One region of the Kitasatospora sp. NPDC059577 genome, then DNA from elsewhere that is predicted to be linked to it. Evidence: riboswitches for the same ligand, from Rfam matches in the RefSeq annotation. Region 1 holds a riboswitch; each other region holds the start of a gene.
What was found. Region 1 has a riboswitch for cobalamin ahead of ACFV0O_RS01545 (CoA-acylating methylmalonate-semialdehyde dehydrogenase). Riboswitches for the same ligand answer to the same signal wherever they lie in the genome.
Positions count from the first base shown of each region.

Region 2: linked by a shared signal. The riboswitch ahead of ACFV0O_RS16915 (cobalamin biosynthesis protein) and the one ahead of ACFV0O_RS01545 (CoA-acylating methylmalonate-semialdehyde dehydrogenase) in region 1 are both predicted to bind cobalamin.
Region 3: linked by a shared signal. The riboswitch ahead of ACFV0O_RS09170 (HoxN/HupN/NixA family nickel/cobalt transporter) and the one ahead of ACFV0O_RS01545 (CoA-acylating methylmalonate-semialdehyde dehydrogenase) in region 1 are both predicted to bind cobalamin.

Region 1 is NZ_JBHWBZ010000001.1:320,006-329,818, reverse strand. Features, by position in the region: gene ACFV0O_RS01570 (putative Ig domain-containing protein) at 1-1,097, shown strand, start outside; gene ACFV0O_RS01565 (enoyl-CoA hydratase) at 1,199-1,972, opposite strand; gene mmsB (3-hydroxyisobutyrate dehydrogenase) at 1,969-2,859, opposite strand; gene ACFV0O_RS01555 (enoyl-CoA hydratase/isomerase family protein) at 2,856-3,929, opposite strand; gene ACFV0O_RS01550 (acyl-CoA dehydrogenase family protein) at 3,929-5,077, opposite strand; gene ACFV0O_RS01545 (CoA-acylating methylmalonate-semialdehyde dehydrogenase) at 5,074-6,573, opposite strand; cobalamin riboswitch at 6,797-6,989, opposite strand; gene ACFV0O_RS01540 (OmpL47-type beta-barrel domain-containing protein) at 7,395-9,813, shown strand, end outside.
Region 2 is NZ_JBHWBZ010000018.1:57,412-67,224, forward strand. Features, by position in the region: gene cobO (cob(I)yrinic acid a,c-diamide adenosyltransferase) at 1-139, opposite strand, end outside; gene ACFV0O_RS16905 (putative cobaltochelatase) at 143-2,263, opposite strand; gene ACFV0O_RS16910 (cobyric acid synthase) at 2,310-3,824, opposite strand; gene ACFV0O_RS16915 (cobalamin biosynthesis protein) at 3,821-4,807, opposite strand; cobalamin riboswitch at 5,020-5,154, opposite strand; gene ACFV0O_RS16920 (XRE family transcriptional regulator) at 5,350-6,033, shown strand; gene ACFV0O_RS16925 (alpha/beta hydrolase family protein) at 6,278-7,390, shown strand; gene ACFV0O_RS16930 (hypothetical protein) at 7,985-9,310, shown strand; gene ACFV0O_RS16935 (CDP-alcohol phosphatidyltransferase family protein) at 9,428-9,813, opposite strand, start outside.
Region 3 is NZ_JBHWBZ010000007.1:62,733-72,545, forward strand. Features, by position in the region: gene ACFV0O_RS09155 (AAA family ATPase) at 1-849, shown strand, start outside; gene ACFV0O_RS09160 (hypothetical protein) at 996-2,687, opposite strand; gene ACFV0O_RS09165 (ArsR/SmtB family transcription factor) at 2,743-3,126, opposite strand; cobalamin riboswitch at 3,209-3,423, shown strand; gene ACFV0O_RS09170 (HoxN/HupN/NixA family nickel/cobalt transporter) at 3,455-4,570, shown strand; gene rpmG (50S ribosomal protein L33) at 4,642-4,806, opposite strand; gene rpmB (50S ribosomal protein L28) at 4,923-5,159, shown strand; gene rpsN (30S ribosomal protein S14) at 5,159-5,464, shown strand; gene ACFV0O_RS09190 (CobW family GTP-binding protein) at 5,461-6,645, shown strand; partial or broken gene rpmF (50S ribosomal protein L32) at 6,754-6,927, shown strand; gene ACFV0O_RS09200 (M24 family metallopeptidase) at 7,051-8,157, shown strand; gene efp (elongation factor P) at 8,237-8,800, shown strand; gene nusB (transcription antitermination factor NusB) at 8,805-9,242, shown strand; gene ACFV0O_RS09215 (thioesterase family protein) at 9,404-9,813, shown strand, end outside.

The DNA of each region.
Region 1 (9,813 bases):
GGCAGAAGGACACCGGCTGCGCCAAGCGCACCGTCGCCGACGTCTCCGCCGTCGCCGACCCGGCCACCGGCGTCGCGGTCTACCAGACCTACGGCGGCTCGGGCTGGAACGTCTACGGCGGCACCAGCGCCTCCTCCCCGATCATCGCCTCCGTCTACGCCCTGGCCGGCGCCCCGGCCGCCGGCACCACCCCGTCGTCCTACCCGTACGCCCACACCGGCTCGCTCTACGACGTGACCAGTGGCGCCAACGGCAGCTGCTCCCCGTCCTACCTGTGCACCGCGGCCGCCGGCTACGACGGCCCGACCGGCCTCGGCACCCCCAACGGCACCGCCGCCTTCACCAACGGCGGCACCGGCGGCGGCAACACCGTCACCGTGACCAACCCGGGCAGCCAGAGCACCGCCCAGGGCTCCGCGGTCAGCCTGCAGGTCCGCGCCACCGACTCGGCCTCCGGCCAGACCCTCACCTACGGCGCCACCGGCCTGCCCGCCGGACTGACCGTCGACACGGCCACCGGCCTGATCACCGGCACCGCGACCACCGCCGGCACCTCCACCGTGACCGTCACCGCCACCGACGGCACCGGCGCCAGCGGCTCCACCACCTTCGGCTGGACCGTCACCGGCAGCGGCGGCGGCACCTGCACCCCCGCCCAGGTGCTCGGCAACCCCGGTTTCGAGACCGGCAGCGCCGCCCCGTGGACGGCCAGCTCCGGCGTCGTCGACAACAGCTCCGGCCAGGCCGCCCACGGCGGCAGCTGGAAGGCCTGGCTCGACGGCTACGGCAGTACCCACACCGACACGCTCGCCCAGACCGTGGCGGTGCCGGCCGGCTGCAAGGCCGCCCTCAGCTTCTACCTGCACATCGACACCGCCGAGTCGGGCAGCACCGCGTACGACAAACTGACCGTCTCGGTGAACGGCACCACGCTGAAGACCTACTCCAACGTGGACGCCGCCGCCGGCTACCAGCTGCGCACCTTCGACCTGTCCGCCTACGCCGGGCAGAACGTCACCGTGAAGTTCACCGGCACCGAGGACAGCTCCCTCCAGACGAGCTTCGTCATCGACGACACCGCCCTCAACGTGTCCTGACCGTCGGGACGGTGGGGCCGCGGCAGCTCACTGCCGCGGCCCCGCCGCAGGTCCGCGTCGTTCGTCGTCCGTCAGCTCCTCGCCCCGCGACCCGTCGTCCGTCAGCGGTGGGTGAAGGACGGCGGCCGCTTCTCGGCGAAGGCCGCCATGCCCTCCTTCTGGTCCGCGGTCGCGAAGGCCGCGTGGAACAGCCGCCGTTCGAAGCGGACGCCCTCGGCGAGGGTGGTCTCGTACGAGCGGTTGACGCTCTCCTTGAGCATGATCGCCGCGGGGGTGGACATCGCGGCGACGGTCTCGGCGGTGGCCAGGGCCTCGGCGAGCAGCCGGTCGGCGGGGACGATGCGGGAGACCAGGCCGGCCCGCTCGGCCTCCTCGGCGCCCATCATCCGGCCGGTCAGGCACAGCTCCATCGCCTTCGCCTTGCCGACCGCCCGGGTGAGGCGCTGCGAGCCGCCGATGCCGGGGATGACGCCGAGCTTGATCTCCGGCTGCCCGAACTTCGCGGTGTCCGCCGCCAGCAGGACGTCGCACATCATCGCCAGCTCGCAGCCGCCACCCAGTGCATAGCCGGCGACGGCGGCGACGACGGGCTTGCGCAGGGCGGCGAAGCGGTCCCAGGCGGCGAACCAGTCGCCGAGGTAGGCGTCGACGAAGCCGAGGGACTGCATCTCCTTGATGTCGGCGCCGGCCGCGAAGGCCTTCTCCGAACCGGTGACCACCAGGCAGCCGATGTCCGGGTCCCGGTCGAACTCCGTTGCCGCGGAGACGACTTCGTTCATCAGGAGGGTGTTGAGCGCGTTCAGTGCCTTCGGGCGGTCGAGCGTGATCAGCCCGACCCGGCCCCGGCGTTCGACCAGGATCGTCTCGTACGTCATGCGGTGTCCTTCCTGAGGGTGGTGATGATGGCCGAGAAGTCCAGACCGCCGGCCCCGTCCTGGGCGAAGGCGGCGAACAACTCGGATGCCCGTCGGCCCAGCTCCGCCGGAACGGCGGAGGCGGCGGCCGCGTCGGCGGCGAGCCCGAGGTCCTTGGCCATCAGCGCGGCGGCGAACCCGGCCGCGTAGTCGCGGTTGGCCGGGCTGGTCGGGACCGGGCCGGGCACCGGGCAGTTGCCGGTCAATGCCCAGCACTGGCCGGAAGCGGTGGAGGCCACGTCGTAGAGCACCTGGTGGCTGAGACCGAGGCTCTCCCCCAGGACGAAGGCCTCGCTGACCGCGATCATGGAGACGCCGAGGATCATGTTGTTGCAGATCTTGGCGGCCTGCCCGGCTCCGGACGCTCCGCAGTGGACCACCCGGCGGCCCATGGCCGCGAGCACCGGTTCGGCCTCGGCGAAGTCGGTGTCATCGGCACCGACCATGAAGGTCAGGCTTGCCGCTTCGGCCCCCGCCACACCGCCGGAGACCGGGGCATCGACGGCCCGGTGCCCGGCGACCCGGGCGAGGTCGGCGGCCACCCGGGCGTCCCCGACCGCGATGGTGGAGCAGTCGATGAACAGCGCACCGGATGCCGCCTCGGTCAACTCACCGTAGGAGTCGAGGACATGGCGTCCGGTCGGCAGCATGGTGAGCACCACGTCGGCATCGCCGACCGCTTCGGCGGCGGAGACCGCGATCATCACTCCCTGCGCTGCGGCTTGCTCCCGGGCCGGGGCCGCGAGGTCGTAACCGGTCACCCGGTGCCCGGCCCTGACCAGGTTGGCGGCCATCGGGCCGCCCATGGTGCCCAGTCCGATGAATCCGATGCTCCGGGTGGCGGTCACCAGCGCTCCAGGGGTGTGGTGGTGGCGAGGCCGAGCTCCCCCGCGCCGCGCGGCGCGAAGTAGCGGGCCACGGCGGCGGGTTCGACGGCGCCCAGGGTGGCCGGGCTCCACTGTGGCGAACGGTCCTTGTCGATCACCTGGGCCCGGATCCCCTCGGCGAGGTCCGCTGTGGAGAGCGCCGCGCAGGAGGTGCGGTACTCCTGGTCCAGGACGGCCTCCAGCGGGCCGAGGGCGCGGGCCCGGCGCAGCGCCGTCAGCGTCGCCTTCACCGCGGTCGGGGAGTTGGCGGTGATCCGGTCGACGGCCTTCTTCGCCTCGGGTTCGCCGCTGGCGCGCAGCCGGTCCAGGATCTCCTCGACCGTACCGGCCGCGTAGCAGGCGTCGATCCACCCGCGTTGGTCGGCCAGCGAACCGGTCGGCGCGGGCTCGACGTGCCGTTCGAGGGCGTCGTGGACGGGCAGTTCGGCGAGGTCGTCCAGCAGGGCGGGCAGCCGCTCGGCGGGCAGGAAGTGGTCGGCGAGGCCGCACAGCAGCGCGTCGCCGGCGCCCACGGAGCCCGCGGTGAGGGCGAGGTGGGTGCCCAGCTCGCCCGGTGCGAGGGCGAGCAGGTAGGTGCCGCCCACGTCCGGGACGAAGCCGATGCCGGCCTCGGGCATGGCGACGCGCGTGCTCTCGGTGACGATCCGGACGTTCCCGTGGGCGGAGACGCCGACGCCGCCGCCCATCACGATGCCGCTCATGAGCGCGACGTAGGGCTTGGGGTAGCGGGCGATCCGGGCGTTGAGGCGGTACTCGTCGCGCCAGAACTCCTCGACGGCGCCCGGGTCGCCGCCGGTGGCGGCGCGGTGGATGGCGACGATGTCGCCGCCCGCGCAGAAGGCCCGGTCGCCGGCGCCGGTGACGACGACGGTGTCGACCCGGTCGTCGTCCTCCCAGGTGTCCAGGGCGTCGGAGATCGTCCGCACCATGCCGTGGGTGAGGGCGTTCAGGGCAGCCGGCCGGTTGAGGACGATCAGTCCGGCCCGGCCCTCGCGCTGGAGGATGACCTCGTCGAGGTCGGTGCCGGCCATCACGCGGCTCCGGTCAGGCCGCGGGCGACGATGACGCGCATGATCTCGTTGGTCCCTTCCAGGATCTGGTGCACCCGCAGGTCGCGGACGATCTTCTCGATGCCGTAGTCGGCCAGGTAGCCGTAACCGCCGTGCAGCTGGAGGGCCTGGTTGGCCACCTCGAAGCCGGTGTCGGTGGCGTAGCGCTTGGCCATCGCGCACAGCTGCGGCGCCCGGGGGTCGCCCCGGTCCAGCGCGCCGGCGGCCCGCCACAGCAGTGCCCGGGCGGCCTCCAACTCCGTTGCCATGTCGGCGAGTCGGAACTGCAGGGCCTGGGCGTGCAGCAGCCGGGTGCCGAACGCCTCGCGGTCCGCGAGGTAGCCGGTGGCCCGCTGCAGCGCGTCCTGCGCGCCGCCGAGGGAGCAGGCGGCGATGCCGAGGCGGCCGCCGTTGAGCCCGGTCATGGCGATCCGGAAGCCCTCGCCCTCGCCGCCGAGCAGGCGGTCGGCGGGCAGCCGGACCCCGTCCAGCAGCACCTGGCGGGTCGGCTGGGCGTTCCAGCCCATCTTCCGCTCGTTCGGCCCGAAGGAGACCCCGGGGTCGTCCCGTTCGACGACGAACGCGGACACCCCGCCGGGCCCCGGCCCTCCGGTACGGGCCATCACCAGGTAGACCTCGGCGGCCCCGGCCCCGGAGATGAACTGCTTGACGCCGTCCAGCACCCAGTGGTCGCCGTCGCGCACGGCCCGGGTGGTGATCGCGGCCGCGTCGGAGCCGGCACCGGGTTCGGTCAGGCAGTAGCTGGCGGGGGTCCCCATCGAGCAGAGACCCGTCAGCCACCGGCCGCGCTGGACGTCGTCGCCGTAGCGGTCGACCATCCAGGCGACCATGTTGTGGATGGACAGGTAGGCGGCGATCGACGGGCAGCCGGTCGCCAGCGCCTCGAACACGAGCACGCCGTCGGCGCGGGTGAGTCCGGAGCCGCCGGACTCCTCCCGGACGTACACGCCGGCCAGGCCCAGGTCGGCGGCCTTGCGCAGCACGTCCAGCGGGAAGTGCTTGGCCTGGTCCCACTCGACCGCGTTCGGCGCCAGGTGCTCCCGGGCGAAGGCCCGGGTGGTCTCGGCGACGGCGCGCTGGTCCTCGGTGAGGTCGTGCATCGCGCTCATCCCATCGTCGGCATCGTGAAGCTCGCGCCCTCCTTGACCCCGGAGGGCCAGCGCGAGGTGACGGTGCGGGTGCGGGTGTAGAAGCGGATCGCGTCCGGGCCGTGCTGGTTGAGGTCGCCGAAGCCGGAGCGCTTCCAGCCGCCGAAGGTGTGGTAGGCGATCGGCACCGGGATCGGCACGTTGACCCCGACCATGCCGGTGTTCACCCGGCGGGCGAAGTCCCGGGCGGTGTCGCCGTCCCGGGTGTAGATGGCCACGCCGTTGCCGAACTCGTGCTCGCTGGGCAGCCGCAGCGCCTCCTCGTAGTCCGCGGCACGCACCACGGTCAGCACCGGGCCGAAGATCTCCTCCCGGTAGATCCGCATGTCCGGCGTCACCCGGTCGAACAGCGAGGCACCGAGGAAGTAGCCGTCCTCGTGGCTCTCCAGGCGGAAGTCCCGTCCGTCCACGACGAGTTCGGCGCCCTCCTCGACCCCGAGGTCCAGGTAGCCGCGGACCCGGTCGAGCGCGTCGGCGCCGACCAGCGGGCCGAAGTCCGCCGCCGGGTCGTCCGAGCGGCCGACCCTGAGCGCGGTGATCCGCTCGACCAGCTTCGCCACCAGGGCGTCCGCGGTCTCCTCCCCCACCGGGACGGCCACCGAGATCGCCATGCAGCGCTCCCCGGCCGAGCCGTACCCGGCGCCGACCAGCGCGTCGGCGGCCTGGTCGAGGTCGGCGTCCGGCATCACGATCATGTGGTTCTTGGCGCCGCCGAAGCACTGCGCCCGTTTGCCGTGCGCGGCGGCCGTCGCGTACACGTACTGGGCGATCGGCGTGGAACCGACGAAGCCGACGGCCTGCACCCGTGGATCCTCCAGCAGGGTGTCCACGGCTTCCTTGCCACCGTTGACCACGTTGAGCACGCCCGGCGGCAGCCCGGCCTCCAGGAACAGTTCGGCGAGGCGCAGCGGCACCGACGGGTCCCGCTCGGAGGGCTTGAGGACGAAGGCGTTGCCGCAGGCCAGCGCGGGCGCCGCCTTCCACAGCGGGATCATCGCCGGGAAGTTGAACGGCGTGATGCCGGCGACCACGCCGAGCGGCTGGCGCATCGAGTACACGTCGATGCCGGTGCCGGCGTTGTCGCTGAACTCGCCCTTCAGCAGGTGCGGGATCCCGGCGGCGAACTCCACCACCTCCAGACCGCGTTGGAGGTCACCGTGGGCGTCGGCCACCGTCTTGCCGTGCTCGGCGGAGAGCAGCCGGGCCAGCTCCTCCTTCTCCCGCTCGACGAGCTGCAGGAAGCGCAGCAGCACCCGCGCCCGCCGCTGCGGGTTCCAGGCCGCCCACGCGGGCTGGGCCTGCGCGGCGTCGGCGATCACCGCCTCGACCTCGGCGCGGTCGGCCAACGGCACCCGGGCCTGCACCCGGCCGGTGTTGGGGTCGTACACGTCGCCGTACCGCCCGGACGAGCCGGGTGTGCGCTTGCCGGCGACGAAGTGCGTCAGTTCACGGACCATCGGTTCCTTCTCTCGACATGGGTGGGGAGAGGAGGAATGGAGGGGGCACCGCCGACACCGGCGACCGCGCGCACGGTTGTGCGCCGGCACGGTGTACGGCAGTTGACGGACCGTCAGAAGCGGGGCGCCCTGACGGTCGGCAGCACGGCAGCGGCACGGGAGCCTCGTCGGCACCCGTACGGATCAGCAGCCCGAGTCATGCGTGTCGTCTCCATCCTCGTGGAAAACACGAACCACCCGCGGCCGGTATCCTGACTCCCGGATCCACGCCCGCCCCCGGGCCTTCCCGGCTGGCTGCCAGTGGCCGTCTACCTGCGAGGACGAACTCCCCGGTCACAGTGGCGGGACCGTGCCGGACTCACACCGGCTTCCCTGACACCGCGGACCTGCCCTCGACCATATAGTTGGACGTCCTAGTAAGTCCAGAGCCCCGGCCGCGCGCCGCGCCCGCCCACCTGCCCGGCCGCCCGGCCGCCCGGCCGCCCGGCCGCCCGCGCCCAGCCGCGCGGGAGACGCCACCTCCGCCGTCACCCGGCCGGACCGAACCGTCTCGAAACGCCGACGGCAGTGGCTCCCCGATCGCCCGACCGCGTGAACCGATCCGGACCGAAGGCTTGTCTTCCGCCCCCGTTCGGTCCCCGTCCGGGTGCCCGGGGCCGGTGTCCGCCGGAAGGTGAGCGCGTGGGGCGGAGCGGACACGGCGACAGAAACACGGAGACATGAGACTCATGAGGTTCGATCGCGGCAGGCGCCCACGCTCCTGGCGAGCGCGAGCAGGCCGAACCCTGGCCGTCCTCGGCCTGGTACTGACAGGAACGGGCATGGGCTTCCACCCGGCGCCGGCCTCCGCCCTTGTCGCGGCGGACTTCCGCAGCACCTCGGTGGTCCTGACCAACAACAGCGACCTCCCGCTGATCCTGACCGACCACTACCTCCAGCACGGGTGCTGGGAGACCGAGCCACCGGCCCGGATCGAGCCGGGCAAGGTGGCGCTCTGGAAGTCGGTGTCCTGCGGGGCCGGAACGGGCACCGAGGGCTCGGCCTTCTACCGGATCGACAACGACAAGGGCCCCAACCTGCGCCTGCACTGGGACAACGCAGCCGTCGGCGGGCAGAGCTACGACGAGACGGTCCCGAACGGCTACGCGCTCTCCCGCGACGGCGGGGACGGCGACCACACCACCGTCAACTACGCCTTCGACTGCAACTCACGGATGTGCGACGGCATCCCCGACGACTGGAAGCTCCACGGCGTCGACATCGATCCGGGGGACGGCAGCCCGATGAAGCACATCGACCTGCCAGGCATGGGCGCCGACGTGAACCGGCCCGACATCTTCGTCCACCTCGACTGGATGGCGGACGACACTCCCGGCAACGTCCACAGCCACCAGCTGTCCGCCCAGGCGATCAAGAGGGTGGTCGACGCCTTCGCCAACGCGCCCTACCAGCGTCGAGGAGCCCCCGGACCGGGCATCAACCTGCACGTCGACGCCGGCCCGGACAGCATCCTCGACTTCTCCACCGGCCGGACCTGGGGAGCCCTGAGCCGGGCACGGCAGGTCGCCGAGGTCGACAACCTCGGCACGTTCAAAGGCGATTGCCCGAATCCGAGCAACCCGGACCCGGACAATGACGCGTGCAACTACGTGTGGGACGACTTCTACAAGATCAAGACGGCCCCCGGTGGCTTCGTCAGTGCCGGCCGTTCGCCGGTGTTCCACTACGCGCTCTCCGCTCACCTGCTCGCCCCCGGCAGCAGTTGGAACGGTTACGCTCCCCGCGGCGCCAGCGATTTCGTCCTCGCACTCGGCAACCAGCCGCACCACGTCGGCACCGAGGACGATCAAGCCGGCATCCTCATGCACGAACTCGGCCACAATCTGAGCCTGGATCACGGCGGAGGGGACGCCGTCAACTTCAAACCGCAGTACTTCAGCGTGATGAACTACTCGTACGGGTCGGGGATGACGAGCGGGCCCACCACGTACATCGACTACTCGCGGGTGGCGACCGGCCTCGACGAGAACCGGCTGGACGAGAACACCGTTCCTCCCACCGGAACCGTGCCCTACGGCATCCGTCGTTACTGCGCAGCGGTCAAGAAGTACGTCACCACCTCGACCAGCCTCAACTGGGTCGACTGGAACTGCGACGGCAACGTCGACCAGGTGCCCGTCCCCGCCGACGTCGACGGCGACGGCGCGATGACCTCGCTCGCCGGATACGACGACTGGGCGCATCTGAAGCTGACCGGCGGAGCGATCGGCCATCCCGGCATGCCGCCGCTCCCGGAGCCGGAGGCGGTCCGCGAATTCGACGACAACGTGGCCCGGCTGATGCAACCGCCGGACACCACTGCCCCGGTCACCACCGCCACCGCCGATCCGCCCCCGAACGACGCCGGGTGGAACAACACCGACGTCACCGTCACCCTCGGCGCGACCGACGACATCAGCGGCACGGCCAGGACCGAGTACGACATCGACGGGAACGGCTGGACGGGTTATGCGGGCCCGATCCTCCTCAACACCCCGGGCAGCCACGTCCTGTCGTACCGCTCCATCGACCGGGCGCAGAACATCGAGGACACCAAGACCCTTCCGGTCCGCATCGACCGGACACCACCGGTCACCACGGCCACCATCAGCCCGAACCCCAACCCGGCCGGCTGGATCAACGCGGACGGCACCGTCACCCTCACCGCCACCGACGACCTCAGCGCAGTGGCGGGCATCACCTACAGCACGACGGGCGCCCAGGCGACGCCACTCACCACCGTCCCCGGCGACACCGTCAACCTGAAGATCGACCAGGAAGGCGAAACCGTCGTCACCTTCCACGCCACCGACCACGCCGGTAACGCCGAGACGGACAAGACCCTCACCGTCAGACTCGACCGGACCCCACCCGTCTCCACGTTCACCACCGCGCCCGAGGCGATCTTCGTCGCCGTCCCCGCCGGCGGACCCCACGACGACCAGTACATCACCGGCACCGCCACCGACACCGGCTCGGGCGTCGACCACGTCGACCTCACCTTCACCTCGCAGGTCCCCGGACCGACACTGGTCCAGCGGGCGGACCTCACCTGCACCGACACCGCGCACCACGACTGCACCTGGCGAGTGCGGCCGCCCTCCGGCCTCGGCATCTACCGCGCGACCTCCACCGCCACCGACACCGCGGGGAACACCGAAACCCCGGGACCCGGCATCCACGTCATCGTCGTCCGCACGA
Region 2 (9,813 bases), on a different contig from region 1:
AGGCCCGCAGGGCCATGCCGAACGCGGCGGTGGACTTGCCCTTGCCGGGGCCGGTGTGCACGGCGGTGATCGGCAGCGTGCGGCGCTGGCGGGTGGTCAGGCCGTCGTCGGGAACGCTCTCGGGGACGCCCTTGGGCATGGGTCAGGCCGCCTTTCGCAGGGTGGTCGCGCGGGTGGCGCGGACGGCCGCGGGGCGGTTGTCCCCGCGGTTCTCGCGGACGAGCGAGGCCACGCCCTCGGCGCGCAGTTCGTCCAGGCTGACGGCGGTGCCGCCGAGCTGCCCGGCCAGGGTGCGGGCCAGGCCGAGCCGGACCGGGCCGGACTCGCAGTCCAGCACCACGCTCGCCGTGCCCTGCGCCGCGAACAGGGCGGCCGCGCGGTGCGAGCGGGCGAGCGCGTCGCGCCCGCCGGTGGCCCGGCCGTCGGTCACCACGACCAGCAGCGGGCGGCGGTTCGGGTCGCGCAGCCGTTCGACCCGCAGTACCTCGTGGGCGCGCAGCAGCCCTTCGGCCAGCGGGGTCCGGCCGCCGGTGGGCAGGGTCTCCAGCCGGGCCGCGCCGACCTCCACGGAGGAGGTGGGGGGCAGTGCCAGCTCGGCGCCGGCGCCGCGGAAGGTGATCATGCCGATCTTGTCGCGGCGCTGGTAGGCGTCCATCAGCAGGGACAGCACGGCGCCCTTGACGGCGGTCATCCGCTGCCGGGCGGCCATCGACCCCGAGGCGTCGACCACGAACAGCACCAGGTTGGACTCCCGTCCCTGGCGGACCTGTTCGCGGAAGTCGTCCTTCTTCAGCACCAGTGCCCGGCCGCTGCGCCCGCGCGCCACCTGGTGCGGCGCGGCGGCCTGCAGAGTCGCGGTCAGGTGCAGCCGGCCGAGCGCGCCCTGCGGGCGGCGGGCCCGGACGGTGTGCCCGCCGGTGGTCTCGGCGGGGGATCGGCGGCCCTGGGCGCCGTGACCGGTGCCGCGGACGGTGAACAGCTTGGTCCGGTACGGGTCGCCGGCCGCGACGGGCGTCGACTCCCGCGCGGGGGAGGGGTGTTGGGCCGGGACGGGCTGCTGTGGCCGGTCGTCCCCGTCCGTCGAGGACGCTTCCGGCGCGTCCGACGCCTCGGGGGCGCCGCCGTCGGACGGCTCGGGAGCCCCGCCGCCGTCCGGTCCGCCGCCGTCCGGGCCGCCCTCGGGGCCCGGGCCGTCGTCCGGTCCGCCGTCCGGGCCCGGGCCGTCGTCCTCGGGCTCCGGGTCGTCCGCCTGGGAGTGTTCCTCCAGGGTCCGGTCCAGCTGTTCCTCGTCCAGTCCCGGCGCGTCGAAGGGGTTGCGACGGCGCCGGTGCGGCAGCGCGAGCCGGGCAGCCTGGCGGACGTCCTCCTCCAGCACCTCGGTGCGACCGTCCCAGGCGGCGAGCGCGACGGCCGTGCGGGCCATCACGATGTCCGCGCGCAGGCCGTCCACCTCGAACGCGGCGCACACGGCGGTGATCTGACGCAGCGCCACATCGGTCAGTGCGACCTCGGGCAGCAGTTCCCGTGCGGCGGTGATGCGTTCGGCGAGTGCCGTCTCCTCCTCGGCGAACCGCGCGGCGAACCCGGCCGGGTCCGCGTCGTAGGCGAGGCGGCGCCGGACCACGTCGGCGCGCTCGGCCGGGTCGCGGGTGGCGGCGATCTCGACGGTCAGGCCGAACCGGTCGAGCAGCTGCGGCCGCAGCTCGCCCTCCTCCGGGTTCATCGTGCCGACCAGCAGGAACCGGGCCGCGTGCCGCACCGACACGCCCTCGCGCTCGACGTACGAACGGCCCATCGCGGCGGCGTCCAGCAGCAGGTCCACCACGTGGTCCTGGAGGAGGTTCACCTCGTCGATGTAGAGCACGCCGCGGTGCGCCTTGGCGAGCAGCCCGGGCTCGTACGCCTTGACGCCCTCGGCCAGCGCGCGCTCCAGGTCGAGCGAGCCGACGATCCGGTCCTCGGCCACGCCGACCGGCAACTCGACCAGCTGGGCGAGCCGTTCGTGGCTGCCGGCGTCCGCGTGCGGCCCGTCCGGGCACTGCGGGTCGGGCGCGGACGGGTCGCAGGCGAAGCGGCAGCCGGTCACGGCGGCGATGGACGGCAGCAGGCCGGCCAGCGCGCGCACCATGGTCGACTTCGCGGTGCCCTTCTCACCACGCACCAGCACGCCGCCCACGGCGGGGGAGACCGCGTTCAGCAGCAGCCCGAGCCGCAGGTCGGCCATGCCGACGATCGCGGTGAACGGATAGCGGACGTCACTCATGCCGTACCCCACTCCTGTCGTGCCCGGTTCTGCGGTCGTACCCGGCTCATGCGTCACTCCCAGGTGCCCCGGGCGCCAGGAACGGCAGCGATCCGGCCGCCGGCACCCCGCCCTCGATCAGCTTCCACAGCGCGTCGGTGTCCGCGTGTTCCTCGATCAGGTCGCCCAGCCGGTCCAGCCGGGCCTCGCGCGCCGCGGCGAAGGAGGTGTCCGGCGCCGGGACGAACGCCCGGCCCGCCAACGCGGCGACCTCGCGCAGGAGTTCGCGGCGGAAGCCGTCGTTCTCCAGCGCGCCGTGCCAGGTCGTGCCCCAGACCGAGCCCACCCGGCAGCCGTCCAGGAAGGCGACGCCCCCCTCGACCGCGACCACGCCGTGGTGGATCTCGTAGCCTTCGACCCGGTGCCCGTACGCCTCGCCGACCGGCCGCGCCAGCACCTTCTCGACGCCGAACCGCACGTACGTCGGCAGCAGGCCGAGCCCGTCGACGGCACCCGCCTTGGACTCCACCTCGTCGACGATCCCGCGCGCCAGCATCTGGTAGCCGCCGCACACCCCGAGGACGGGCAGTCCGGCCGCCGCCCGCGCCTTCAGCGCCGGCTCCAGGCCGCGCTCGCGCAGCCAGGCGAGGTCCGCCACGGTGGCCCGGGTGCCGGGCAGCACCACCAGATCGGCGTCGGCCAGTTCCTCCGGCCTGGTCGCCCAGCGGACCAGCACGCCCGGCTCCTGCGCCAGCGCGTCCAGGTCGGTGAAGTTGGACAGCCGGGGGAAGCGCACCACGGCGACCCGCAGCACGTCCGCGCCGAGCGGGCCGCGCCCGTCCACCCGGTCCACCACCGTCGACAGGTCCAGCGAGTCCTCGGCGTCCAGCCACAGGCCGGGCAGCATCGGCAGGGTGCCCAGCACCGGACGGCCGGTCAGCTCGTGCAGCATCTCCAGCCCGGGTGCCAGCAGCCGCGCGTCGCCGCGGAACTTGTTGACGAACCAGCCGGCCACGTGCCGCTGGTCCTCCGCCGACAGCAGCGCCAGCGTCCCGTACATCGCCGCGAACACGCCGCCCCGGTCGATGTCCCCGACCACCACCACGGGCAGCCCGGCGGCCGTCGCCAGGCCCATGTTGGCGATGTCGCGGTCGCGCAGGTTGATCTCGGCAGGCGAACCGGCGCCTTCGCAGACCACCACCTCGTAGCGGCGGCGCAGATCGGCGAGGCACTCCAGGGCGCGCTCCAGCAGGACGGGCTTGCGCTCGCGGTAGTCCAGCGCGCCGACCTCGGCGACCGGCCGGCCCAGCAGCACCACCTGGCTGCGGCCGTCCGCGCCGGGCTTCAGCAGCACCGGGTTCATCGCCGCCTCCGGCTCCACCCGGGCGGCCTGCGCCTGCATCGCCTGGGCGCGGCCGATCTCGGCACCGTCGGCGGTGACGAAGGAGTTCAGCGACATGTTCTGCGCCTTGAACGGCGCGACCCGCACGCCCTGGCGGGCCAGCCAGCGGCAGATGCCGGCCGTCACCACGCTCTTGCCCGCGTCCGAGGTCGTCCCCGCGACCAGCAGCGCGTTCGTCATGCCCTTCCCCTCTTCCCCAGGAGCGCGCGCAGCAGGACGTGCCCCGCGACCGTCGTACCCAGCGCCAGCGCGCCCACCCGCCGCGAGAGCGCGCAGGCCCGCTCGATGTCGTCCACCGTCACCGGGCGCAGCTCCGCGCCCAGCACCGGCCGGTGCTCCACCCGCTCGCCGTACTGCAGTGTGCCGCCCAGCCGGACGCCCACCGCGCCGGCGAACGCCGACTCGGCCTGGCCCGCGTTCGGGCTCGGGTGCGCGGAGCCGTCGCGGCGCCAGACCTGCCAGGCCGTCCGGGGCTGCGGGGCGGCGGCCACCGTCAGCAGCGCGGTCAGCCGGGCGCCCGGCCAGCCGGCCACGTCGTCCAGCCGGGCCGAGGCCCAGCCGAACCGGGCGTGCCGCGGCGAGCGGTGGCCCACCATGGCGTCCAGGGTGTTCACCGCCCGGAAGGCCAGCAGCCCGGGCGTGCCCGCGAGGGCGCCCCAGGTCAGCGCGTTCACCACGGCGTCGGCGGTGTTCTCGGCCACCGACTCGACCACCGCGCGGGCGATCTGCTGCTCGTCGAGCGCGCTCGGGTCCCGCCCGCACAGGTGCGGCAGCCGCTCCCGTGCGGCCCGCAGGTCGCCGGCCTTCAGCGAGCGGCCGATGGCGCGGGCCTCCCGGGTCAGCGAGGTGCCGCCGAGCACCGTCCAGGTGGCGGCCGCCGCGAGGGCCGCCCGGCCCGTCGGGCGTCGGCCCACCGTACGGTCCAGGGCGAGCGTGCCCGCCGCGACCGCGCCCACGCACAGCGCCGTGTACCCGGCCCCGGCGGCCCGGTCGTCGCGCCACAGGCGCCGCTCCAGCCGGGTCGCGGCACTGCCGAACACGGCCACCGGGTGGCCCCGGCGCGGGTCGCCGTAGCGGGCGTCGGCGGCGTAGCCCGCGACGGCGCCCAGCGCGAACAGGGCGGCGCGGGCGAGCGGACGACCGGTCAGGGGGCGGCGGGTCATCGGCTGCACGTCGGAAGGCCGGGTATCGGAAGAGCGCGTGCGAGGAGGCCGGTCGCGTGAACACCCTGCGCCGGAAGGCCGGTCGCGTGAACCCCCTGCGCCGGAAGGCCGTGCCCGGGACGGCAGCTCGGAGTGCGGCGGGGCGGGGCAGCCTGCATCGCGTGCGTGTCCTCACTCAGGGTCCGCGCCCTGGATCGACGTAGCGGGGGCGAGAGTCTCCTGGCTTCCGGGTCGGACGCACCCCCGGGGCCTTCCAGCGGCTTCTGACGGCCCGCCGTGGCGATGATTCCGAGCGTGCTCCCCGGTGACAGTGGCGGGACCGCGCCGGACTCGCACCGGCTTCCTCTCCATGCCTCCGATTGGCCCCAGGATCCCATCACGCGGCCGAACCGGGAGTCAACCGAGGTCACGGAGGGGTTGGTCACACGGGACACCGGCTGACAGCCTGTGGGATCGCCCAGCGCGGCGGGCCCCCGGGACCGGTCGCTTCGTGCGTTCGGGTGCTGGGGCCTCGCCCCGGTCCGCCCCTACCGTTCGGTGGCATGCGTCGCAGAAAGCCCCCCGCCGCCCCGCCCCCGGTGCCGTTCTCGCCCTCGGCCGCCCGCGCCCACCGGGCCGGTCTCGGCCTGACCCCCGAGCAGGTCGCCGAGGGCATGGCCGCGCACGGCGTCCGGCTGCTGCCCGCCCACGTCCTCGCCTGGGAGAGCGGCGAGCTGCGTCCCGGTGAGGGCGAGTTCATCGCCCTCGCCCGCGCCCTGTGGTGCCGGGCCGCCCAGCTGATGGACGGCCGCCCGGTCCGGCTGCGGGACCACCGGCTGGCCCGCGAACTCGGCCAGGCCGCCGTCGCGGACCGCACCGGCACCACCCTCGACGCCTACCGGGAGGCCGAACTGACCGGTCACTGGGACGGCGACGAGGAGCAGACCCGGTCCCTCGCCGAGGTCCTCGGCCTGGGCCTGCCCGACCTCGTCCGGGCCACCGGCCGCGAGGAGGCCCTCGACCACCTGCTCCGCCAGTGCGTCACCGGCCGCTGGCAGCCCCACCTGCGCGCCCTCGCCCGCATCGTCCCGGCTCCCGCCGAGACCCTGGCCGACGCCGTCGAGGCCCTCCACCAGGAGCACCACGTCCCCTCCCACTGGGGCGCCGGCGCCCGCGCCGCGCCGCCCCCCGCGATCGACGCCCTCGCGTCCCGCTTCTGGCGCCTCCTCGACGCCGACGCGCTCTGACTCCCGGCCCCTCCGGAAATCCCGGCCCCTCTGGAACCCCCCCGCCCCTCTGGAATCCCCCGCCCCTCTCGAACCCCCTGACCCGCTGACTCCCCGCCCCCTGACTCCCCGACCCGCTCCGGCCCGTGCCCGAGTGACCCGGACGGCCCAGCCCGGTGGCCGGGCGGGCGGGGCCCCGGTGGACTGGTGTACGAGCACCGTCCGGCCCGAGAGCAACAGCGAGAGCAACAGAGCGGGGAACGATATGCGCTGGGGAACCGCCGCCGTCGTGGCGGCCGCCGCCGTCGGAGCCGGCGCTGCCGTGCTGGTGGTCGGCCGCCGGGCCTCCGAGCGGATGGTCCGCCCGGTGACCACCGTTCAGGAGTCCGGGCCGCTCCTCGTCCGGAGCCTCGGCGCCGGGCGGATCACCTTCACCGGCAGCCCCGAGAGCCGGCAGCCCGGCCGGTGGGCCGTGGAGTGGGGCGACGACGGGCACGCGGTGGTCGAGGAGGTCCTGCACAGCGACGGGGCGGGCGTCACCCGGCGGCTGGTCCGCGCGGACCGGGGCACCCTCGTCCCCGGCACCGAGGTCCGCTTCACGCCCCGCGTCCACCTCGGCGACCCGATGCGGGCCCTCGGCCTCGCCTACACGGAGACCACCGCGGACGGCGAGCTCGGCCCGCTCCCCGTCTGGCACCTCGACGGCAAGCGCGGCACCTGGGTGATCCTGGTGCACGGCCCGGAGGCCGACCGCCAGCAGACCCTGCCGGTGCTGCCCGTCCTGGACCGCCTCGGGCTGCCCGCCCTCGCCGTCACCTACCGCGGCGACGCCGGCGCGCCCGCCTCGCCGGACGGGTACAGCCACTTCGGCGAGACCGAGTGGCGCGACGTCGAGGCGGCGGTACGGCTGGCGCTCGACAGCGGCGCGGGCCGGGTGATCCTCTACGGCTGGTCCGTCGGCGCGACGACGGTCCTGCAGACCGCGGCCCGTTCGGCCTGGGCGCACGCCATCAGCGGCCTGATCCTCGACTCGCCGGTGCTCGACCTGTCGGCGACCGCCCGCCGGGACGCCGAGCGCCTGGGCTTCCGGGGCGCCGCCGCCGGGCTCGGGGCCCTCGCCGCCGAGGGCCGCACCGGCGTCGACCTCGCCGACTTCTCCCGCATCGCGGAGGGCGCCGACCTGCGCGTCCCCACGCTCGTCCTGCACAGCCCCGCCGACCGGGTGTCCCCGTTCCGCAGCGCCGAACGCCTCGCCGCCGCCCGCCCGGACGTGGTCGGCCTCCAGCCCTTCCCCGGCGCCGACCACGGCACCCTCTGGAACTCCGACCCCGACCGGTACACGGAACTCCTCCGCCGCTGGCTGACCCCTCTCCTCTGACGGCCGCCGCGGGCCGCGGGCCCGGGCCCGCCCCGGCCGGGAGCCGGAAGTCGGACCGGTCGACTTCCTGCTCGCCGGGATCGGCCCGGCCCGCCCGCCATCCGTCCGGATCCGGGCTGGACAGTCCCGCCGGACGCCGACGGCGCCGGTGGTGCCGTCGGCGGCGGACGTCCAGCCAGGGGCACACATTTTCCCCGACCGGTCGGTCGGTCCCTCACGTTCCGTAGTCACTCGAACGGGACCAGCGACCGGCGCGGCTCACCTGGCATGGGCAGGCCACACGTTTCCGGCCAGGCGGTTTGCCTCTGTTGCCCGATCTTGCGGAGGTGCCGCCGCCGCTCCTCCGGTCGTACGGACAACCGGATGTGACAGAAGGCCGGTACAAGGGGAAGACTGCTCGACGTGACGTCTCGGAATCCGCGCGACCGTGATGCCCCGCTCCCGCCTCCGATCGGTACCGGTGCGACGGTGACCCGTCTCCCCGGTACGGCCCACCGGCCAGCCGGTGGAAGGCCGAGCGGGGCGGCCGTACCCCGCAACGGCGTACCCCGGCGACGAGGGCCCGCTCCGGCGCCCGGGCGCGGCCGGGTTCCCGTGCCGGAGGGCTTCCCCGCGCCGGCCGAGCTGGCGCCGCTGGCCCGCCGGATGCTGGTGGACGCCGTCCGGATCGCCCGCTGGGCCGGCGAGCTGGAGGAGGTCGACAAGCGCGGCGAGCTGCTGCCGGACGACGCCCGCGCGGCCGGCCGGGCGCTGGCCATGACGGTCGGCGCCGCCTCCAAGGCCTGGGGCCAGGCGCTCCTGGTGGGCCTGGTGGAGGCCCGGGAGACCGGGGCCGCCCCGGGCTGGCGCCTGCACGCCTGGGAGCACGACGACGAGGCCGTGGTGCGCGGCTGGTCGGCGCTGTTCGACGCCTGGACGCTGCTCGCCCCGGTGCCGCCCGCCGCGCTGCGCGGGGTGTTCGCCGTGCTGGCCGGGCAGGCCGTGGACCAGGCCCCGCAGCTGCTCTCCTTCCTGCACCTGGTGGACGGCCCGGTGGCCGAGAGCGAGCTGCTGGAGCTGCTGCGCCGCGGCCTGGACGAGCGCCGGGTCGGTGGCGGCCCGGGCGGCCCCGGCCTGTCGCCGGTGCCGCACGCCGCCTCGGCGGTGTCGGCGGTCCGCGGCACCTGCCGGGAGCCGCAGATCGACACCCCGGCCTCGCCGTCGGACGTGGCCGCCGTCCTGGACTGGATGCTGGACGGCCTGGCGGCCGTGGGCGCCCTGACGCGCAGCAACGACGCCGCCGAGCTGTCGCCGCTCGGCCACTGGGCGGTGCGGGCGAAGCTGGAGGAGATCTGCACGGTCGCGCAGACCGCGGCCGGGCACATCGAGCAGAGCGCCTTCGAGCTGCTGAACGCCTGCGCCGACTACTCGCCGGGCCCGGCCCGCGCCGAGTACCGCGCCTGGGTCGCGGCCCGTCCGGCGGACCGGGCGGTGGCCGAGTTGCTGGACGCGGCGCAGGGCGACGACGCGCTGGTGCGCGGGCTGGCCTTCGAGGCGCTGCGGGTGGCCGGCGGACCGGCCGAGCAGGCGGTCCGGGCCGCGGTGGACGAGCCGGTGCTGCGCCCGTACGCGCTGCTGTGGCTGGCCGAGCGCGCGGACGAGGGGGTCTCCCCGGCGGACGTGCTGGGCGCGGACGACGCGGCCTGGCTCTGGGTGGACACGGCGGCGGCGGTGCTGGACCACGGCGAGACGGAGCTGCTGGTGGGCCACGTGGAGGGCGCCTCGGCGGGCGACCCGGTGCGGCTGTTCGCCCGGGCCCGGCAGTCCGGGCACCCGCGGGCGGCCTCGGTGCTGACGGCGGTGTCGAGCGTGCACCCGGACCCGGCCGTGGCCCGGGCGGCCCGGCGCTCGGCCTTCAGCGTCCACACCGGCGGCGCGTAGCCGCCCCCGGCCGCCGGAACGACGCGCGGCCACCCGGGGACCCCCGGAACGGCACATGACGAAGGGCCCGGAACCGATCGGTTCCGGGCCCTTCGTCATGGAGACGGACGAGCGGTCTCAGCCGAGCCGCGACTCCGCCCGCCGGGCGCGGACGTCGCCGACCTTCTGGCCCACCTTGCGGCGGATGACCAGCAGCGGCGCCATGGCCGCGAGGGTGATCTGGGCGAAGGCGCCGACGTGCATGAGCGCGTCGCCGCCGGGCAGGCCGGTGGCCCAGGCCGCCAGGCAGCCGATGGAGACCACGATCCAGCAGAGCGTGGCGGTGGCCAGCAGCCCCTGCGGCTTCGGGTACTCGATCCGGCTGACCATCAGGTACGCGGCGCCCATGATGGCGAGCAGGCCGGGCAGGAACGGCGGGTCGAGCAGCACGATGGCGATGACCGTCATCGCGCCCATCGGGCAGGGCATGCCCTGGAACACCCCGGGTCGCATCTTCACGGCCG
Region 3 (9,813 bases), on a different contig from region 1:
GGGGCCAGGCTGCGACTGCAGGAGGAGAGCGGCGAGGAGCTGCCCGGGTTCGCCTCCGGCGCGGCCGCCCTGGAGTGGCTGCACGCCGAACGGGCCAACCTGCGCGCCGTGGTGGAGGAGGCCGCCCGGCAGCGGTGGCACGGCGAGGTGTGGCGGCTCTGTGAGTCGCTCTGGCCGCTGTACCACGGCCGCAAGCTCTACGAGGACTGGATCGCCACCCACCGGCTCGGCGTCGAGTCGGCCCAGTGGGACAACCAGCCGGCCGCCGTGGTCCGGATGCGCAACCAGCTCGCCCGCGCCCACTTCGAGCGCAAGGAGTACCGGCTCGCCGCCGAGCAGTTGGCGCTGGCCGCGGAGCAGCTGCCGCTGGTGGCGGACCGCCGCGTGGTGGGCGTACTGCACGAGACGGACGGCCTGCTGTGCCTGGCCGACGGCCGCCCCGGCGACGCGGTGGAGCGGTTCACGCTGGCCCTGGCGGAGAACCGGGGCGACGACCACGGTGAGATCGTCCAGAGCTACAACCTGGCACAGGCGCTGATCGCCGACGGCCGCGCCCCGGAGGCGCTGGACGTCCTGGACCGCGCCGGCGCGCGGGCCGCGGACACCGACGACCACGACATGCTGATGAAACTGCCGCTGGTCCGCGCCCGGGCCCACCGCGCGCTGGGGCGACCGGACCTCGCCGTCGTGCACGCCGGTGACTGCGCCCGGCGGGCCGGGGAGCGGAGCCAGTACGTGAAGGAGGCGCAGGCGCACACCCTGTTGGTGGCCCTGGCGGAGGAGCTGGGCGATGCCGAGTTGGCCGGGCGCAGCCGGGCCCGGCTGCGGGAACTGGCGGGTCAGCTCTAGGGTCCGTCCTCACACCGCGACTGCGGGGCGACGCTCCCCGGCCTTCGGCTTGCGACGCACGCACCCCAACGCCGCCCGGCCGCCCTCCGGGCGGACGACGGGAGCGTGACGACGGGAGTGAGCGGACGGGAGCGTGCGGACGGACCCTAGGGAGGCGGGCCCTGGGGCGCGGTGCTGAACGAGAGCCGGGTGCGGTGCTCGCCGGTGCGGACGGTGAGTCCCTGTCGGGGGAGTTCGGCCGGGTCGCCGCCGTCGGCGAGCCAGCAGGCCACGGCGGAGCCGAGCAGCAGCGGGTCGATGCCCGGGTCGGGGCCGCCCCAGTCCGGTTCGGCGCGGGCCTCCAGCAGCAGACCGCTGCGCAGCCGGAGCAGGTGCCGGGCCGGGCCGAGCGCGGCCACCGCGACGGCGAGGCCGGGGAGTTCCGCGGCCGAGTCGGCGAGCCAGCGGGGAGCGGGGAGTTCGGCGTGGACCTCGGTGCGGGCCAGCACCTCCGCGGTGTAGCGCAGGGCGTCGCCCGGGTGTTCGTCGGTGAGCGCGTGGAAGCCGCGCGGGGTGTGGTCGGCCGGGTCGACGGGGTAGCGCCGCAGACTGACCTCGGTGCCCTCGCTCCCGCCCTCGACGTCGTACGCGGTGGGTCCGTCGGTGGTGCCGGGGTGCGGGACGGGCTTGGGGTAGGGCGGCAGGAGCGGTTCGTCCCCGGGTTCGTCCAGGTGCTCCAGGAAGGAGTAGAGCAGGGGGCGCAGCAGCGCGGCGGACCGGCCGCGCCGGCTCAGCGAGCGGTCGGTGAGCGGGCGCAGGGTGTCCGGGTCTTGCTCCCGCAGGGCCCGGGCGAGTTGGGCGGCGAGGTCGCCGTCGGGGTCGAGCACGGGGGCGGTCTGGCCGAAGGCGTAGCCGGGGGAGCGCGGGTCGAGTTCGGCGGCGCCGGTGGCGACGAGCACGGTGGGTCGTTCCAGCGCGGCGCCGTAGACGGATACCGAGCCGTGGTCGCCGATCAGGCAGTCGGCGGCGACCAGCGCGGCCTGCCAGCCCTGGTGCGGCGGGATCAGCCGCAGGCCCATCCGGCGGGCGGTGTCGAGCAGCGCCTCGGGGTCGTGCCGGCTCCAGATGTTGGGGTGCAGGACGACGGCGACCGTGTACTCGTCGGCGGGCAGCCGGCGGACCAGCCGCTGGGGCAGGTCGGGGCGGCGGCCGAATAACGAGTGCTCGCTCCAGGTGGAGTTGACGACGACGAGCCGTCGGCCGTCGACGGCGCCGAGCGCGGCCCGGTAGGCGTCCCGGGAGCGCAGGCTGCGCAGCATCCGGTCGAGGCACGGGTCGCCGACGACCCGGGCGACGTCCAGCGCTTCGGGGCAGGAGGTCCGCAGGCGGTCCAGCTGTTCGGGGTGGGAGAGGCCGAGGACGTCCACGAACACCTCTCCGCCGTGGGTGAGTTCGTTGCGCGAGAGGCCTGCGGAGCTGGTCGTGTCGCCGGTGGACTCGGTCACCAGGCGGTTGTAGCCGGCGCCGTGCGGGAGGACGACGAGCCGGGCGTCCAGGTGGTGCATGGAGGAGTGGACGGCGCAGGCGACGGCGAGGTCGAAGTGGTGCCGGAGGGCGTCCTGCCAGTCGAGCACGGTGAAGCCGGGCAGGCCGTGCAGGTAGTCGTCCAGGGCGCGGTCGGCGAAGGCGGAGCCGGGGTTGACGGTGAAGTACCGGGCGATGCCGTCCGGGTTGAGGAGGGTGAGGACGTCGAGGACGCGGGTGGCGGAGGTGAGGGTGCGGGCGACCGCCAGCACGCGTGCCCTGACCGGTCGGGTGTTCCAGCGGTCGGCGGGCCAGGCGTGGGGGTGGGACGGCACACCATGATCGTACTCATCCGGTGGCCCGGCCCGACGGCTGTTCCCCGAGTGTCGGTCAGCCCGCGGCGGCGGTGGGCTCGTGGTGCTCGCCGGCGGCGCATTCGTCGAGGAGGGGGCGCATGTCCTCGTCCACGAGCCGGTAGCGCACCACGCGGCCGTCCTTGTCGCCGGTGACGACGCCGGCCGTGCGGAGCAGCCGCAGGGCCTGGGAGACGGCGGGGTCGCGCATGCCGGTGGCGACCGCGAGGTCGGTGACGGCGAGCGGGCCGGCCCGGTGCAGGGCGAGCAGCAGGGCGAGCCGTCCGGGGTCGGCGAGCAGGGAGAAGCGCTCGGCCCAGGACCGGACGTGCGCGGTGTCGCCGATCGCGGCGATGGCCTCGCAGACCCGGTGCCCGTCGATGGTGCGGTGGCCCGCGCGGTCGGCCGGTACGAGATGCATGCGGACATTCTTGCAGGCGGGGGCCTGTGATCCTGGACACCTGCGCAGGTGCGCAGCCTTGCATGGGTCGGGGCGCGACCCCTACGGTGTAGCCCGCCGTGGTGCTCGGGAAGACCGGTGACGGACCCTCAGGGGTCCCAGTCCGGAGCGGCCCTCGCCACTGTGATCGGGTGAGTTCCTTCGTCCTCGACGGAATTCGGTCCGTGTCCACGAAGCCACTGGGTGCCTCGCGCACTCGGGAAGGCGGACCCGGATGTCCCGTAAGCCAGGAGACCGGCCACGGCACTTCACGAAGTGATTCCACGAGGTGTTGGAGCGTGATCCTGAGATGACCCTGCCCGAAACCGCCGCGGCGGACGCGAAAGCGGCGCCGTCCGTGTTGCCCGCCTTCCGGTGGAAACGCGAGGACACCGTCCGTACGGCCGGGTTGATGGGGGTGATCCTGGCCATGCACGTGGTGGCCTTCGGGACGCTCGTGTTCCTGGTGGCGCCCGAGCGGTACGCGGTCGGCACCCAGGTCTTCGGGGTGGGCCTGGGCATCACCGCGTACACCCTCGGGATGCGGCACGCGTTCGACGCCGACCACATCGCGGTGATCGACAACACCACCCGCAAGCTGATGGCGGACGGCAAGCGGCCGGTCTCGGTGGGATTCTGGTTCGCGCTGGGGCACTCCTCGATGGTGGTCATCATGGCCGCCCTGGTGGCGGGCGGCGCCCAGCTGGCGAACACGCTGATGGACGACGAGTCGACCACCCACAAGTGGCTCGGCGTGGTCGGGACGACCACCTCCGGGGTGTTCCTCTACCTGATCGGCGCGCTCAACCTGGCGGCGCTGCTCGGCATCGTCAAGGTGTTCCGCGCGATGCGGGCCGGGCAGTACGACGAGGCGGAGCTGGAGGCGCACCTCGACTCCCGCGGCTTCATGGCCCGGGTGCTGAACCGGGCGACCCGTTCGATCACCCGCCCCGGGCAGATGTTCCCGGTCGGCATGGTGCTGGGCCTGGGCTTCGACACCGCCACCGAGGTCACCCTGATGGTGATGGCGGGTTCGGGCGCGGCCGCCGGGCTGCCCTGGTACGCGATCGTCTGCCTGCCGCTGCTGTTCGCGGCCGGGATGAGCCTGTTCGACACCCTGGACGGGACGTTCATGAACTTCGCGTACCAGTGGGCCTTCTCCAACCCGGTGCGGAAGGTGTACTACAACCTGACCATCACGGGGCTGTCGATCGCGGTGGCCTTCATCATCGGCACCATCGAGCTGGTCGGCGTGCTGCACGAGAAGTTCGACCTGACCGACCCGGTGAGCGGCTGGATCGCGGAGATCTCGCTGGACAACGTCGGCTACGCGATCGCGGGGCTGTTCGTGGTGGTCTGGGCGGTGGCGATCGGGTACTGGAAGCTCGCCAAGGTCGAGAAGCGCTGGACGCCGCAGGAGCAGTGAGCCCAGGGGCCCACCGCGCGGTGCCGAACGGCGCCTCCCCACTCGGGGAGGCGCCGTTCGTGCGTGCGGGGTCAGCGCTCCTCGCGGAAGTCGACGTACCGGCCCGCGACCGGGTCGTACTTGCGCAGGACCATCCGGTCCGGATCGTTGCGGCGGTTCTTGCGGGTCACGTACGTGAAGCCGGTGCCGGCGGTGGAGCGGAGCTTGATGACGGGGCGCAGTTCGCTGCGGGCCACGGGTGTCCTCCTGGGTCCGGGGTGTTCGGTCGAGACCGTACACCGAAATGGAAGTCATTTTCATCTGGTGTAGCGTTTGCGCCGTCCCGATCATTCCCGGACGCCAGGGAGCACCCATGTCCGCCCACTGCCGGCTCACCGGCCGCCGGCCCGGCTTCGGCAACGCGATCTCGCACTCGCACCGCCGCACCCGCCGCCGCTTCGACCCCAACGTCCAGCGCAAGCGCTACTGGCTGCCCGGTGAGGGCCGGTACGTGCGGCTCACGCTGAGCGCCAAGGGCATCCGCACCGTCGACACGATCGGCATCGAAGCCGCCGTCGCCCGGATCCGGGCCCGGGGGGAGAGGGTCTGATGGCCGAGCAGAGCAAGATCGCCAAGAACGAGCAGCGGCGCGCCGTCGTCGACCGGTACGCCGAACGCCGGGCCGAGCTCAAGCGGATCATCGCCCACCCCGGCGCCGACCCGGCCGAGCGCGCCGCCGCGCGGGCCGAACTCGCCCGCCGGCCGCGCGACGCCGGCCCGACCCGGGTCCGCAACCGCGACGCCGTGGACGGCCGCCCCCGCGGCTACCTGCGCGCCTTCGGCCTCTCCCGGGTCAACCTGCGCGCGCACGCCCACGCCGGCCACCTGCCGGGCGTCCGGAAGGCGAGCCGGTGAGCCCGGTGGACGCCCCGGAGCGGATCAAGCTGCCCGTGGTCGTCGTCGCCGGGCTGCACGCCGAGGAACGACGCGCGGCCGTCGACGAGCTGACCGCGGACGCGGTGGAGGCGGTGGTGCTGCGGCACGACCTGCGGGACGCCTCGCTCGGCCTCGTCCACCGGGAACTGCGCGACGCCCGGGGGGTGTTCGACGCGGACGACGTGCCGTTGACGAACGACTGCCCGTGCTGCGCCCTGCGCGAGGACCTGCTGCCCCGGCTGCTGGGGATCGCCGACGAAGGCCGCCACGGGCTCGCCGTCGTCGAACTGTGGGGCGGCAGCGACCCGCACCCGGCCGTCGAGGTGATCGCCGGCGGAGAATCCGGCGGGCGGCGCCTCGCGGACGCCGTCGAACTCGCGGGCGTCGTCACCGCCGTCGCTCCGGACCGGCTGATCGGCGAACTCTCCGTCCCCGACGACCTGGCGGAACACGGCGAACACACCGCCGAACGGGACGAGCGGACCCGTGCGGAAGCGTTGGCCCACCAGATCGAGTACGCCGGCACCCTCGCCGTTCCGCGAGCCACGGCGCACGCGCCGGGGCTCGCACTGCTGCGTCAGCTCCACCCCACCGCCCGGGTCGTCCGGCTCGGCACCGGCGCCCTCACCCGGGCCGCACTCGGCGGCTTCGACGTCGCCGCCGCCCGCGACCGGGTCAACCCGGCCATCGCCCTGCTGCCGCAGGAACGCGACGAGGCGGGCGTCACCACCCTGGTGTGGGAACGCCGCCGGCCGCTGCACCCGGAGCGGTTCCACGAGGCGCTGCACCAGCTCGTCCCGGCGGCGCAGCGCAGCCGCGGCCGCTTCTGGCTGGCCAACCGCCCGGACCTGATGCTGGCCTGGGACGCGGCCGGGGCCAACCTCGCCGTCGAGGAGTGCGGGCCCTGGCTCGCCACCCTGTCCGACGCGGCCTGGGAGTTCTACCCGCCCGCCCGGCGGGCGGCGGCCGCCCTCGACTGGCACCCGCTGCACGGCGACCGGGTCCAGCAGCTCTGCTTCACCGCAGAGGGGCTGGACGTCGACGGGATCACCGCGCTGCTCGACTCCTGCCTGCTCACCGACGTCGAACTCATCGCCGGTGAGGCCGGCTGGAAGACCCTGCCCGACGCCTTCCGGGACCTGCTCGCCCCCCTCCACTGAAGGAGCCCCGGCATCATGCGCAAACGAACAGCCCCGCCGAAGGAGCGGCCCGACCCCCTGGACGCGGCCGGCATCGAGGACGTCGACCACGAGGACCAGGAGCTTCCGATGGCCGTGCCCGAGCGCAGGACCTCCCGCAGCAACACCCGGCACCGTCGCGCCCGGTGAAGGGCGACGCCCCCGAAGCCGGTCCCGGTCACGAGCGACGGCCGCGAGCTGCTCGTGCCGCAGAACCTGGTCCCGGCCTACCGCCGGGGGCTGATCGACCCGGGGGAGGCGTAGCGGCGGCGGCCCGTGCCGGGTGGCGGGAAACCGGTGGTGGTACGGGGGCGCGTCGGGGGCTCCGGGGGTTCCGTCGGGGGTGCTCGGCGGGCGGTTCGGGCCGGGGGTTCGTAGGCTCGACGCATGGCGGATGCGTACGCGGGGCGGCGGGAGCGGGTGAGGGAGCACTGCAGTGCGGCCGGGGCCGATGCGGCGCTGATCACCCGGGCGGCGAACGTGCGGTATCTGACGGGCTGCGCGCCCTGCGGGGCGACGCTGCTGCTGACCAGGGAGCGGGCGCTGCTGGCGCTGCCCGACGACCTGCCGCCGGACGACACGGGGGAGCACCTGATCGTCCCCGACGTGACCCGGCTGCCGGTGGCGGCCGGGGCGGACACCGCGCTGGCCGCCACCGCCGCGGCGAGCAGCTTCGGGGTCGAGGGCCTCGCGGTCGAGGAGCACGACCTGACCGTCAGCCGGCACCGGACGGTGGCGGGCCTGGCCGAGCGGGCCCGGCTGGTCGACCTCGGGCAGGTGGTCGAGCGGCTGCGGGTGGTCAAGGACGAGCACGAGATCGCCGATCTGCGGATCGCCGCCGAGATCGCCGACCAGGCGCTCGGCGAGCTGCTGGAGTCGATCCTGGTCGGCCGCACCGAGCGGCACCTGGCCATGGAGCTGGAGCGCCGGATGATCGACCACGGGGCCGACCGGGCCGCCTTCCCGGTGTCGGTCGGCACCGGCAGCCACTCCGGCCAGGCCGCCCACCAGCCGACCGACCGCCGGGTGGAGGAGGGCGACTTCCTGACCGTGGTGATGGGGGCCCAGTACCGCGGCTACGGCGTGTCCACCGCCCGCACCTTCGTGATCGGCGCCGCTCCCGCGCCGTGGCAGGTGGAGCTGCACCGGTTGGTCTTCCGGGCCCAGCGGGCCGGTCGGGAGGCGCTCGGACCAGGCGTGGAGCAGTGCGTACCCGACCGGGCCGCCCGGCAGGTCCTGGAGGCGGCGGGCCACACCGAGGGCTCGCCGCACCCGGTGGGCCACGGCATCGGGCTGGAGATCCGGGAGGCACCGCGCCTCGGTCCGTCGGACATGGGTAAACTGGACAGCCGCGTGCCGGTCACCGTCGGCCCAGGGGTCCACCTCCCGGGCAAGGGCGGCGTCCGGATCGAGGACACGCTCGTCGTGCGCCCCCTCGAAGAGGGCGGGCCCGAGCTGCTCACCATCACCACCAAGGAGCTCCTCGCCCTGTGACCGCGGCCTCCAGTCGGCCGTCGGCGGCAGGACGCACCCCTTGGTTCCTTGACAGCTATATCCAGGAGTAAGTGCGCCCGTGGCTTCCACGAACGATCTCAAGAACGGCATGGTCCTCAAGCTGGAGGGCGGCAAGCTCTGGTCCGTCGTCGAGTTCCAGCACGTCAAGCCCGGCAAGGGCCCGGCCTTCGTTCGGACCAAGCTCAAGGAGGTCCTGACGGGCAAGGTCGTCGACAAGACCTTCAACGCCGGCACCAAGGTCGAGACCGCCAACGTCGACAAGCGCGGCATGCAGTTCTCGTACAAGGACGGCGAGAACTTCGTGTTCATGGACATGGACACCTACGACCAGCTCACCATCGAGCCGGCCGTCGTCGGCGACGCCGCCAAGTACCTGCTGGAGGGCTTCGAGGCCCTCGTCGCGCAGAACGAGGGTTCGGTGCTCTACATCGAGCTCCCGACCTCCGTCGAGCTGACCATCGCCGAGACCGAGCCGGGCGTCCAGGGCGACCGCTCCACCGGCGGCACCAAGCCGGCCACCCTGGAGACCGGCGCCGAGATCCAGGTGCCGCTCTTCGTCACCACCGGTGAGAAGGTCAAGGTCGACACCCGCGACGGCAGCTACCTCGGCCGGGTGAAGTAAGTCCGTGTCGGCCGCACGTAGCAAGGCCCGCACCCGGGCCTTCCAGATCCTCTTCGAGGCCGACCACCGCGGGGTCGACCCGCAGCGGGTCCTCGCCGACTGGGTGGCCCGCGCCCGCGAGCCGAAGCCCGAGGAGGGCACCCCGCAGGTCGGCGAGTACACCATGGAGCTGATCGAGGGGTACGTCCAGCACGCCCGTCGGATCGACGACCTGATCTCGCAGTACGCGGTGGGCTGGACCCTCGACCGGATGCCGATCGTGGACCGCAACGTCCTGCGACTCGGCGCGTACGAGCTGATCTGGGAGGACGGCGTCCCGGACGCGGTCGTCCTGGACGAGGCCGTCGAGATCGCCAAGGAGTACTCCACGGACGACTCCCCGGCCTTCGTCAACGGCATGCTCGCCCGTTTCCTGGAGCTGAAGCCGAGCATCCGCCGATAACCGGTCGTGCTCCGCTGACGGCCGTCGGACCCGCATGCCGGGTCCGGCGGCCGTTCGGCGTTCCCCGGCCGTCGCGCGGTCGGCCCGATCGGCGTAGGGTGTGGCCTACTCGTCAGTAACTTGGTGTTCGACGCCCCGTGCGAAAAGGCAGGTCCTCCCCCATGACCACCGCGATCCGCAGCGAGTTCGACCGGGGCATCGCCCTGACCAGACACCCCGAGGAGGCCGGCCGCTACGAGGCCGAGCTGGGCGCCGGCTGGCAGATCGGCGGCGGGGTCAACGGCGGGCTGCTGCTCGCGGTGGCCGGACACGCGCTGTCGCTGGAGCACGAGTCGCACCCGGACCCGGTGTCGATCAGCGGTTACTACCTGTCCGCCTCCACCCCCGGCCCGGCCACCGTCCGCACCGAGGTGCTGCGCACCGGCCGCGGGCTCTCCACCGGCACCGCCTCGCTCAGCCAGGACGGCGTCGAACGGCTGCGCGTGGTGGCCAGCCACGGCGACCTCTCCGCCGCCGACGGCGAGGTGCGCACCAGTGCCCGGCCGCCGCAGCTCCCGCCGCCGGAGCAGTG